Regions from separate parts of the Ruegeria sp. CDSB086 genome, predicted to be linked through region 2. Evidence: riboswitches for the same ligand, from Rfam matches in the RefSeq annotation. Region 2 holds a riboswitch; the other holds the start of a gene.
The links. Region 2 has a riboswitch for cobalamin ahead of AC2FIO_RS17835 (hypothetical protein). Riboswitches for the same ligand answer to the same signal wherever they lie in the genome.
Positions count from the first base shown of each region.

Region 1: linked by a shared signal. The riboswitch ahead of AC2FIO_RS22350 (metal ABC transporter ATP-binding protein) and the one ahead of AC2FIO_RS17835 (hypothetical protein) in region 2 are both predicted to bind cobalamin.

Region 1 is NZ_JBXWOV010000018.1:22,685-27,980, reverse strand. It holds gene AC2FIO_RS22370 (LysR family transcriptional regulator) at 1-233, shown strand, start outside; gene AC2FIO_RS22365 (hypothetical protein) at 420-662, shown strand; gene AC2FIO_RS22360 (metal ABC transporter solute-binding protein, Zn/Mn family) at 745-1,644, opposite strand; gene AC2FIO_RS22355 (metal ABC transporter permease) at 1,641-2,543, opposite strand; gene AC2FIO_RS22350 (metal ABC transporter ATP-binding protein) at 2,536-3,384, opposite strand; cobalamin riboswitch at 3,524-3,734, opposite strand; gene AC2FIO_RS22345 (DUF998 domain-containing protein) at 4,277-5,026, shown strand.
Region 2 is NZ_JBXWOV010000009.1:49,181-54,476, reverse strand. It holds gene AC2FIO_RS17850 (YbaB/EbfC family nucleoid-associated protein) at 1-213, opposite strand, end outside; gene AC2FIO_RS17845 (DNA polymerase III subunit gamma/tau) at 371-2,122, opposite strand; gene AC2FIO_RS17840 (protein-tyrosine phosphatase family protein) at 2,280-2,777, shown strand; gene AC2FIO_RS17835 (hypothetical protein) at 2,785-3,192, opposite strand; cobalamin riboswitch at 3,277-3,496, opposite strand; gene AC2FIO_RS17830 (alpha/beta hydrolase family protein) at 3,641-4,498, shown strand; gene rsgA (ribosome small subunit-dependent GTPase A) at 4,507-5,296, opposite strand, start outside.

The DNA.
Region 1 (5,296 bases), on a different contig from region 2:
AAGTTCAAAGCGAGCAGGCGCTGGCCATACTAATCCTGTCAGGGCGATACATAGGTTATTTGCCTGATCATCTTGCGCAGGACTTTGTGGACCAGGAAAAGATGCGGATGGTGTTGCCGGGCGAAACGCAATATCGAACCCGGTTTGCAGCAGTGACCAGAAAGCAACCTGAACCAACACGGGTGACAAACCTGTTTCTGGAAGTTTTGCAGAGCGAACATTCGAAACCCTGACAACTGCCGGGCTGGCACAACACGAGCCAACTGTGGTGAAGACGTGGTTCATCACATCCTGTCAACGGCCAAACGCGATATCGGATTCGCATTTTTGGCGTTGCCAAAAACTTGTGACTTCCTGCCACATCACTGGTGCTCGCCTTCTTATCACTTACATGCGCCTCACCAAAATGAGGCGGACAAATGATAGACGACGATCCCCAACCCGTAGGGTATTACGACACGCACGATATATGGACCCTGGACCCAACGCCCGCGGACCAGTTGGTCTATGATGCCTTTGCCTCGGGCGTCGTCGATCTTCTGCAAGTGTTGGATGACAACAAGACCATGATGTCACGGGACGTTTACGCAAGACTGTTCGCCTCGCTGTTGGATCTTTCCCGAACTTTGGGAGAATACGAAGATGGATGGAAGCCGGACTAGGGGACGATTACCAAGAACCCGCTGTTCCAATGCACGGTACGGGGGGTGGCGGTTCAGGCGCCGCCCCGTACCTAAAGACTAGTTAGCTTGCGGTTGCGTTCCCAAGCGCGTTCAACAGAGTGTTCAGATTGTGCTGGAACATCGCGAGATAGCTGGTGGCCGGACTACCGCGTTCCGACAAGGCGTCTGAGAAAAGCCGTCCACCAATCACGATACCGGTTTCATCCGAGATTTGCTGAATCAAAGTAGGGCTTGTGATGTTTTCAACAAACAGCGCCGCAGCACCATCCGCCTTCAGTTGATCAATCAGAACAGCAAGATCCTTGGCTGATGGCTCCGCCTCGGTATCGATGCCAACCGGCGCAAGGAAAGTCAGTCCGTAGGCGTCTGCCAGATAACCAAATGCGTCATGTGCAGTCACAACCGTGCGGCGATTGGCAGGCAGGCCTGCCAGCTTCGTCTTGGTTTCTGCATCCAGCGCCTCAAGCTGCGCAATATAGGCCGCAGCATTGGCAGCGATTTCTTCGGCGTGCTCGGGCATCGCCTCTGTCATCACGTCGGCCACATTGGTCACGTAAATCATGCCGTTCGACAGCGAGTTCCAAGCGTGGGGGTCGATTTTGCCCTCGACTGTGACAGGCGTGATACCATCGGTGGCAACGTGCACGGTTGCGTCAGTGCCCGATTCAGCGATCAGGGTATCGGACCATGTCTCAAAGCCCAGACCGTTGACAAAGATGATATCCGCCTGGGCAACGGCCTTCGCATCTGCAACCGAAGGCTGATACACATGCGCATCCGCATCCGGGCCCACGATTGTCGTAACTGTGGCCAGATCGCCCACGACCTCTTCGACCATGTCGCCGAGGATCGAAAAGCTGGCGACGATCTTGACGTTGTCTTCTGCCGCAACGGTCGGCAATGCAGCCAAAGCAAACGACACAGAGGCGATGCCGGCATAGAGTGACTTCACAAGAGTCATTGTGCTCTCTCTTCTTGTTGAATATGGGCAATGGGGATGTCTTTGGAAACAGACGGTTTGCGCATTCGTCTGCCAAAACCAAGGGGACCGAAAATGGCCGAGAACAGAAAGAACCCACCGGCAACCAAAACGATCGCCGGGCCGGACGGCGTGTCCGGGAACAGGTAGGACAGGGTCAGGCCGATCCAGCAACTGGACAAGGCAAACAGAAAACCCAGGACCAGTTGCCCGGTGATCGTACTGGCCCAATAGCGCGCCGCAGTTGCGGGCAGGATCATCAAGCCAACGGCCATCAACGTTCCCAGTGTTTTGAACGCGGCCAGCAGGTTCAGAACCAACAGCAGCATAAAACCCTGATCTACCAACCACGGTCGGCGCGTCTGCGTTTCGAAGAAAACCGGATCGCAGGTGCTGACAATCAGCGGACGAAGCAGAACGGCGAATGCCAGCAATGTTACTGTCGCCACCCCGCCGACAAGGACCATCGACGCGTCGTCGATCCCAAGGATTGATCCGAACAGGAAGCTTTTTAGTGGAACTGCGGACCCTGCTGCAGACAGGATAAAGATACCCACCGCCAATGCGATCAGATACAGCGAGGCAAGGCTGGCATCGCTGCGCAGGATTGTCCGGCGTGCAAGAAAGGCGGTCAAAATGGCGACGCCAACACCCGCGATAAGCCCTCCGACCAGCAGTGACATGACTGACAAGCCTGCCGTGACAAAGCCGATGACGATGCCTGGCGTAATCGCATGGGCCATGGCCTCACCAGCCAGCGATAGGCGACGCAGAACAAGAAATGCCCCCACCGGCGCGACCGAAGCCGACAAAACCGTGGTTGCCACAAAAGCGCGACGCATGAAGGCAAAGCTCCACATTTCGACGATCAGGTCATACATTGGCGTGCTCCGGTGTTGAATGGGTGCCACGGAACATCCAGGACGCCTGACTTTCCGAAAGGTATCCTTGTGCAACCAGCCGGTCTGGTGTCAGAACGTCATTCACCGGTCCGTGGGTCGCCTCTTGCCCGCCCAAAAGCAGCGCGTGGCTGCAATAATCCAGCACCGAGGAAAGATCGTGCACCACCAAAACCACCGCGCGCCCCTCATCGCGCCATCGGCGGATAATCGACAATAGATGTGCTTCGGTACTTTGGTCGACTGCGGCAAACGGTTCATCCAGCAGGATCAGCGGCGCGTCCTGCATGATAACCCGCGCGAACAGCGCGCGCTGCAATTGCCCACCTGATAGCATATGCAGAGGCCGGTCAGCGATATCCAGTACCCCGGCCTCATCCAGCGCGGCGGCCATCCGGTCGCGCGCGGCGGCGTCCAGCCCGGTACGATAACCAAACCCGCGCCATGCCCCCATCGCGGCAAGATCCCTCACACGGATGGGAAATCGGCGGTCGAACTCGGTCATCTGCGCCAGGTACCCGATGTCACGAGGACGCCCTTGCGGCCAAGTCAAACTGCCCGAAAGCGGATCCATCAAGCCCAGCAGCATCTTTACAAAAGTGCTCTTCCCCGACCCGTTTGCACCAAGAACGGCAAGGGTCGTTCCGGCCGCGATATCCATGGAGAGGCGGTGAAACAATGTCAGGTCGCGGTAGCCCAACGTCAGATCGCGGATTTGCAAAACGGCCGACATCAAATCACCGCGTAAATCGCGAGCCACAAGAGCGCCGACAGCGCCAGAGCCCCCGCGACCAGCGCCGGAACGCTGAATTCTGTCAGACACTTACCCCTTTGGGTGTCAGCTTTTTGCAATGACAACGGCAACGCCTCCTGTGTTTGGACAGGGGCAAAGCGAGCGCAAAGTCGTGCACGGTACGGACCGCTTGAAACATTGTCATCTCCCTCTGGGACACCCCGCCCAGGTTCATAAATTTCGGATGGCAGGTCTCCTGACTTGCGGGTCAAAGCTATCCCGATCCTTCCCAGGCTATTGCCCAGTGGACGATCTCGGGTCGCTCGCCGCCTACAGTTGCGGGGGCAGTCACGGAATTGGCCTTTTTACAGAACCGCACCGTATTCCCTTTTATCCCTGACCGCAAAATACAGTCGGGAACCATCGCGAGGACAAAATACGAATTGATTTGATTCGACAAGAGCGCAAACCTGTGAGGGATGGCTATTCGTTCCAGTCACCGGTCGACTACGGAGGACGCGGTAGACGTGAGGCAACGGTGGATACTACACGAGCCCCGCTTCTTGCAGCTTCAGACCCACGCCAACGGTCTTTTTGACTGAATTTATTCTGCCCGGACTTTTTTTGTCTGCAGTGGGATGATTTGGGTCTTTGACATCGCAGGTTATTCGCCTGACGGGGTGCCGATGTTAAGCGATTGATCTATTTGATCGATTGCCGTCTGAGCGGGGTGTTTTGGATAGTCTGACGCCGGTTGCGGCAAGGTGCAACCGCGGTTGTCGAACTAAGTTAAAGTGTTTGGTTTGAGGAAGAAGCGGATTTTCGCAAAACAGTAGCCAAACTTCCGATAAGCGGGACAAAGCTGACTAATGCCGCGATGGCGCAAAGGTCTGCTTTCGGAAGCGATCAGATGCACCTGAACGGAGGCTACTGATTTACCGGTGCCAGATTCTGGAAGTTGTGATCCCACTCTGTGATTGACATGGATGAGCGACGTGTTCTGATCGGCTTGCCAGACGGAAGGTGCCAACTCGTCAGGGCAATCGCTCTAAGAAGCGTGCGCGTCAACACAGGGGCAGAGCTTTTGCGGATAACTCTCTGGGGCAACTCACGATCAATAAGCCTTGTCGTTTTGCCCATTATTAGTGGACTTTGGTTGGCGATAGGCGTGGGCATCATAAGTGCACTGACCCCCAACTATTCGCATATCGACCAATTCATGAGCGCACTCGGGGCTGTAGGGGCCCCCTTGGCGACGTGGACCAACTATGCCGTCTTCATACCGACAGAGATTTGGCTTCTGGCGTTCCTCGCAAGACTAAACAGTTGCCTCCCAGGCAGCAGGACAAAACGAATCTCGATATTGCTTCTATCCGCTTACGCCATTCTTTTGATACTTGCCGCCTTTCTGCCTTGTGATGCGGGGTGTGATAGTCGAGGCAGCGACGAGAACATGACAAGCACGTTGGTCCATATTGCTCATATGGCAATTGCGGTGACGGCTTATCCGCTTGCGTTGATCGGTTTGCTGATCCTCAGCCTGACTGCCCCACCAAATTCGCTTCTGCGGCGCTTGGCGCCGCCAGCTACAATCGTCGGCTTCTGTTTGTTTATCACAATTTTCTTGATGCCAGTAACACAAGGCTTATTCCAACGCCTCCTCGAAGCATGGATCTACTTCCAATTTATATCGCTGGGACTATATGCTGCTTCAATTTTGCCTCAAAACTGACCTTCCTGCGGTGTGCAGCATTGGCCAAAGTGGGCTCAGAGCGATCGTTCTCTGCCCCCAATTTGGATGACAGCCATCAGCTCGAAGCGGTCATTCCTTACATCCTGCCTCGGAGATAGCAGTCGTTCCATCAAGGAACGGTGTTGGTAGAGCAGGCCACCTTCTGGACATTCGCTGTTTGCGCAGTTTTGGCGGCCACGAAAGGCAGCAATGCGCAGATGGTGAACCTTGCAAATTTTAGTGGGATGTCAGCACTGAGACCAAAGCGTC
Region 2 (5,296 bases):
CTTATCGTCGCCATTGAAAATCGACGGATCGATGTCCAGACCCTTCAGCTCGCCTTTTGCTGTGGCGGTGGCCTTCACTAGCCCTGCACCGGATTCGCCTACAACCATCAGGTTGTTCAGCTCTTCCTGCATGTCCGTCATCTTGGTCTGCAAATCCTGTGCGGATTTCATCATCTTGGCCATATCGCCCAGACCGCCGAGTCCTTTGAGCATTTCTTTTCTCCTGCAAATCGGTTTGCCGCCTAAATACGGATGCTGCCGGTAGGGTACAAGGGGAGAGCTTTTCCCGCCCGTCGTCAAGGTCTTTGGCAAGACCTTTCCTCCCGTTGGGCCCGGCAGCGCGGGAGTGTTTCCGCTTTGGTCGCTCGGATCAATCCTCCTCGAACGGATCCCATTCGTCTTCGACCTCCGGCAGGGCTTCGGTTTCGACCTTGGCGGCGCGTTCTTCCGGGGTTTCGATCCGCTTGATGCGCGCTTTTGGAAACTGCATCAGAACGGCTTGAACCAGTGGGTGTTGTTCGGCCTGTGCTTTCAACGCCAGATCAGCCGCGTCTCGTACCTCGGCGATTGTTGCTGCGTCCCCGTCGGCCACAATTGAGACGGCCCATCGGTTTCCGGTCCAGCGTTGCAAGGCCGAACCAAGCCTTTGCGCCAGATCGGTCGGCGCTTTGTCCGTCGGCGTGAACTCGATTCGTCCCGGGGAATACGAGACGAGACGCACGCCGTTTTCGACCTCAACCAACAGTTTTACATCCCGGTTCGTGCGGATCAGTTCGACCACGTATTCGAAGGTTGGATAGTGTGCCAGCGCGGTCTGGACGTCCTGGGCAAGCGCTGCAGTGGGCGCCCCTGCAGGCCCGCGTTGCGCCGAGAGATGCGCAGAGGACGTCGCCTGTGCAGGTGCATGAGTTGGCACAGCCACACCTCCGCCAGGTCCCCCGCTTGGTGGGGGGGGAGGTGCATCCTGTAGTCGTTTGATAAGCTCTTCGGGGCTTGGCAAATCGGCCACATGGGTCAGACGAATGATTGCCATTTCGGCGGCCATCATCGCGTTGGGTGCTGCAGAGACCTCCTCCAGCGCTTTCAGCAACATCTGCCACATGCGTGTCAACACCCGCATCTGCAGCGCCTCGGCCATCTGTTGACCCCGTGCGCGTTCATCCGGTGAAACGGTGGGGTCATCGGCGGCATCGGGCGTGATTTTGACCACGGAAACCCAATGGGTGATCTCGGCCAGATCGCGCAGAACAGCCAGCGGATCGGCCCCTTCGGCATACTGGCCGCTCAACTCAGTCAATGCCCCAGCCGCATCGCCACGCAGAATCATGTCCATCAGATCCAGAACGCGCCCGCGATCTGCAAGGCCCAACATTGCCCGAACCTGATCGGCGCTTGTTTCCCCTGCACCATGTGAGATCGCCTGATCCAACAGCGAGGTCGCATCGCGCGCAGATCCTTCGGCCGCGCGTGTGATCAAAGCCAGCGCGTCTTCTGCGATCTGTGCGTTTTCCGCTGCGGCGATTTTGTTGAGCAGACCGATCATGTCCTCAGGTTCGATCCGGCGCAGGTCGAACCGCTGACAGCGGGACAGTACGGTCACCGGCACCTTGCGAATTTCGGTCGTCGCAAAGATGAACTTCACATGCTCGGGCGGTTCCTCGAGCGTTTTGAGCAGCGCATTGAAGGCGCTGGTCGACAGCATGTGAACTTCGTCGATGATGTAAATCTTATAACGCGCACTGGCGGCACGATATCGGACACTGTCGATAATCTCGCGAATGTCGTTCACACCGGTCCGGCTGGCGGCGTCCATCTCCATCACGTCGACATGGCGTCCTTCCATGATGGCAACGCAATGCTCGCACTGACCACAAGGTTCGGTCGTTGGTTTGCCTTCACCATCGGGACCGATGCAGTTCATACCTTTGGCGATAATCCGGGCGGTGGTGGTTTTGCCGGTGCCGCGAATACCGGTCATGATAAAGGCCTGCGCGATCCGATCCGCTTCGAACGCGTTTTTCAGCGTGCGCACCATTGCGTCCTGTCCAACCAGATCTGCAAAGGTTTCAGGGCGGTACTTGCGGGCAAGAACCTGATAGGCGGGGCTGGGCGTTTCGGTCATGTCTGCTCTGTCAGATTCGTGTCAGAAATGCAGCGTAGAGACCCGGGCCGCCCGCGTCCACAGCAGGCTTTGTGGAATTTCGGTTTGGACCGCGTCTGTAAGCGGGATAAACCGGCTGTCAAAATTTGGTGGGCCGGTGGCAGTAGGAGCATAAGCTTTGGCAAAATTTGCAATCTACGCGCTGCCTGTTGGCTCAGGCACCATGGCGCTGTCCCCTTTGCCTGGCGGCGGCGGTGGGTATGTGGACGATTTGAGGGTGATACAGGACTGGAACCCCGATCTGGTGATTTCAATGACCACCGAGGCCGAGATGCAGCAGATCGGCGCAGGCGGTTTTGGTCGAGACGTTCAAAGCAGGTCCGCTACCTGGGTGCATCTTCCGGTCGAGGATTTTGGCACGCCGCCCCTGCCAATCGAAACTCTTTGGCCCCAAGCCAGCGCAGCCGCCCGGCAGGTTCTGTCCGACGGTGGACGCGTGCTGGTGCATTGCCGGGGCGGTTGTGGGCGGTCGGGGATGGTCGCGCTGAGGCTCATGGTGGAAAGCGGTGAAGATCCAAACCACGCGCTAAACCGGCTGCGCTTGGCCCGACCATGTGCGGTGGAAACGGATGAGCAGATGGCTTGGGCCATGAAACCGGCCCAGAGCGATCGGTGAACTAGGATCAGGCCGTGGCTTGTTGAACAACCTGATGCGATGGACGCGGTGCAAGGGACGATGCCTGAAGCATGGCGCAAGGCAAGGCCGCCAAAACACCAGCAGGCAGAGTGGAAAAGTCAGGGTTGAACATCATATCGGCGTATTCGTCCAACGTGTCGGCCGAGTCGCCCGTGTTTGCCCCGCAATAGACCCTGATCCGGGCCGGGCTGGCGCGAAACCGTGCGGTGCAACCCTCATCGCAATGGGTCAGTTCGCTGGAGCCGTCCACCTCAAATTCGCTGGTCGTCATTGGTTGTGCTGTTGCCATCGCCTCGGCCAATGACCGAGCCATTTGGGCCAATGCGGGGCAGGTTTTCCCCGTTTTCTGGCACAGGGTGGCGGTGAATTCGTGGGTCGTTGTCTTCCAGATCATAATGCGCCCTCCGCGCGGTGAGCGGGGGACGTGGAACAGGGAACTCAGCGTACTGAAGGCCTGCCCGGACACCCCGCCCGAGTTTCGGTTTTTACTTTGATGGCAGGTCTCCTGACTTGCGGGTCATTGCTTTGCCGACCTTCCCAGCCTTTCGGCCAGTGGTATTTCGGCATTGCTTACCGCTTACAGTTGCGGGGGCAGTCGCGGCCTTGGTCCGTTCCGGCTTTGCCGGGCTGGACCGCACCGAGTTCCCTTTTCATCCCGCCCCAATATAAGGACGAGAACCATCACCTCATCGCTAGCGGTTGTAGGTGGCTTGAGTCAAGCGGGCTGTTTTCCATCGTTCAAGTGGACGCTTGGTCACTTTGAAAATCTGTTGACTCTAGTCGCGCAAAAGCGCCGATATGCCATATGTGAACCGAATAGTTCAGATGCTTGCGAGGGCACCATGTTGGACAACACTCCGGTCGTTTTGACCGAAGACTTCACGTTTTCTGCCGGAGAGGCCGAACTGTCGGCACGGCTGTATATGCCTGCCTCGGCACCTGATGTGGCGGTTGTAGTCCATGCAGCCACAGGCGTACCGCGCGACTATTACCAGCATTTTGCGCGGTGGTTGGTGGAAGAACAGGGTATGGCCTGTCTGACCTATGACTATCGCGATTTTGGCCACTCTCTACACGGGCGCCTGCGCGATTCGCAGGCCACGATGGCTGACTGGGCGTTGATCGACATGCCCGCTGCTCGCGCTGAAATGCGACGCAGATTTCCCGCCGCCCAGCAGTGGAGCATTGGCCATTCGGTGGGTGGAATGCTGGGGCCAATTCAGCCCGATATTGAGCAGATCGACCGGATGATCTGTGTCTGTTCAGGTTTGGTGACGTTATCCGACCACCCCTGGCCGTATCGCGCACTGGCGACAATGTTCTGGTATGCCCACCCGCCATTGCTGGTTAAGGCATTGGGATACCTGCCGGGCAAGGCACTTGGGTTCGGCTCGGACCTTCCGGCACGTGTCTACTGGCAGTGGCGCAAATGGTGCACCGCTGCGCTGAGCTACGTGCCGGATATCGGCAAAAGCCTTCCAGACGCCCGTTGGGCTGCGTCGGAAACACCCGTTGATCTGTTCACAATGGACGATGATCAGGTGGTGCCGCCGAACGCGGTTTGGCGCTTGGCCGATCTTTACGGTCCCAAAGCCCGCCGGCATCAGTTGTCGCCGAAGGACTTTGGATTGGCCGAGGTTGGCCACATCGGCGCATTTGCGCGCCGAAATGCGGCCATATGGCCCCGGTTGATCGCCTGAGCCGGTACTTACAGCTTTTTGCGGGATTTCTTGTCCTGCTTCACCGATCGTACCATTTTACCAAAGGCCTTGTCGCGCGCGCGAGACTGCGCCACGGTTTCCGAGTTCCTTTCATCTTCGCGCCGCAGTTTTCGCCAACGCTCTAGCCGCTCTGTGTCAAGGGATCCGATGGAAATCGCATCCTGCACAGCGCATCCCGGCTCGGCCTGATGCTGACAATCGGAAAAGCGGCAGGTTTGGGCCAATTCCAGAATGTCGGAAAAGACCTCATCGACGCCATCTTGTGCATCCAGCAACCGCAAAGCCCGCATGCCGGGTGTATCGACCAGCCAGCCTCCGTTCCGCATCGGATGCAACGCGCGGGCAGTTGTCGTGTGCCGCCCGCGCGCGTCGTTCTCGCGAATACCGGACGTTGCCTCATCCAGACCAGTCATGGCGTTGACCAATGTTGTCTTGCCGACACCGGATGAGCCAACCAATGCAGCGGTCTGTCCAGGAGGGCACCAGGACAGTACTTGCTGCACGTCCAGGGTATCCAAAGCATTGATTGCCAGTACGGTCAAAAACGGAGCCAGCGACTCGGCTGCTTTGGAGAAATTACTAGGATCGGTACAGGTATCGGCCTTGGTTAGTATGACGACCGGATAGCACCCGGCCTGATGTGCCAAAGCCAAATACCGTTCCAGCCGGGCCAGATTGAAGTCGGCATTGCAGGAACTGACGATGAACAGCACATCCACATTGGCGGCGATCAACTGGACCTCGGCCGCGGTTCCGGCAGCGCGGCGTTTCAACAGG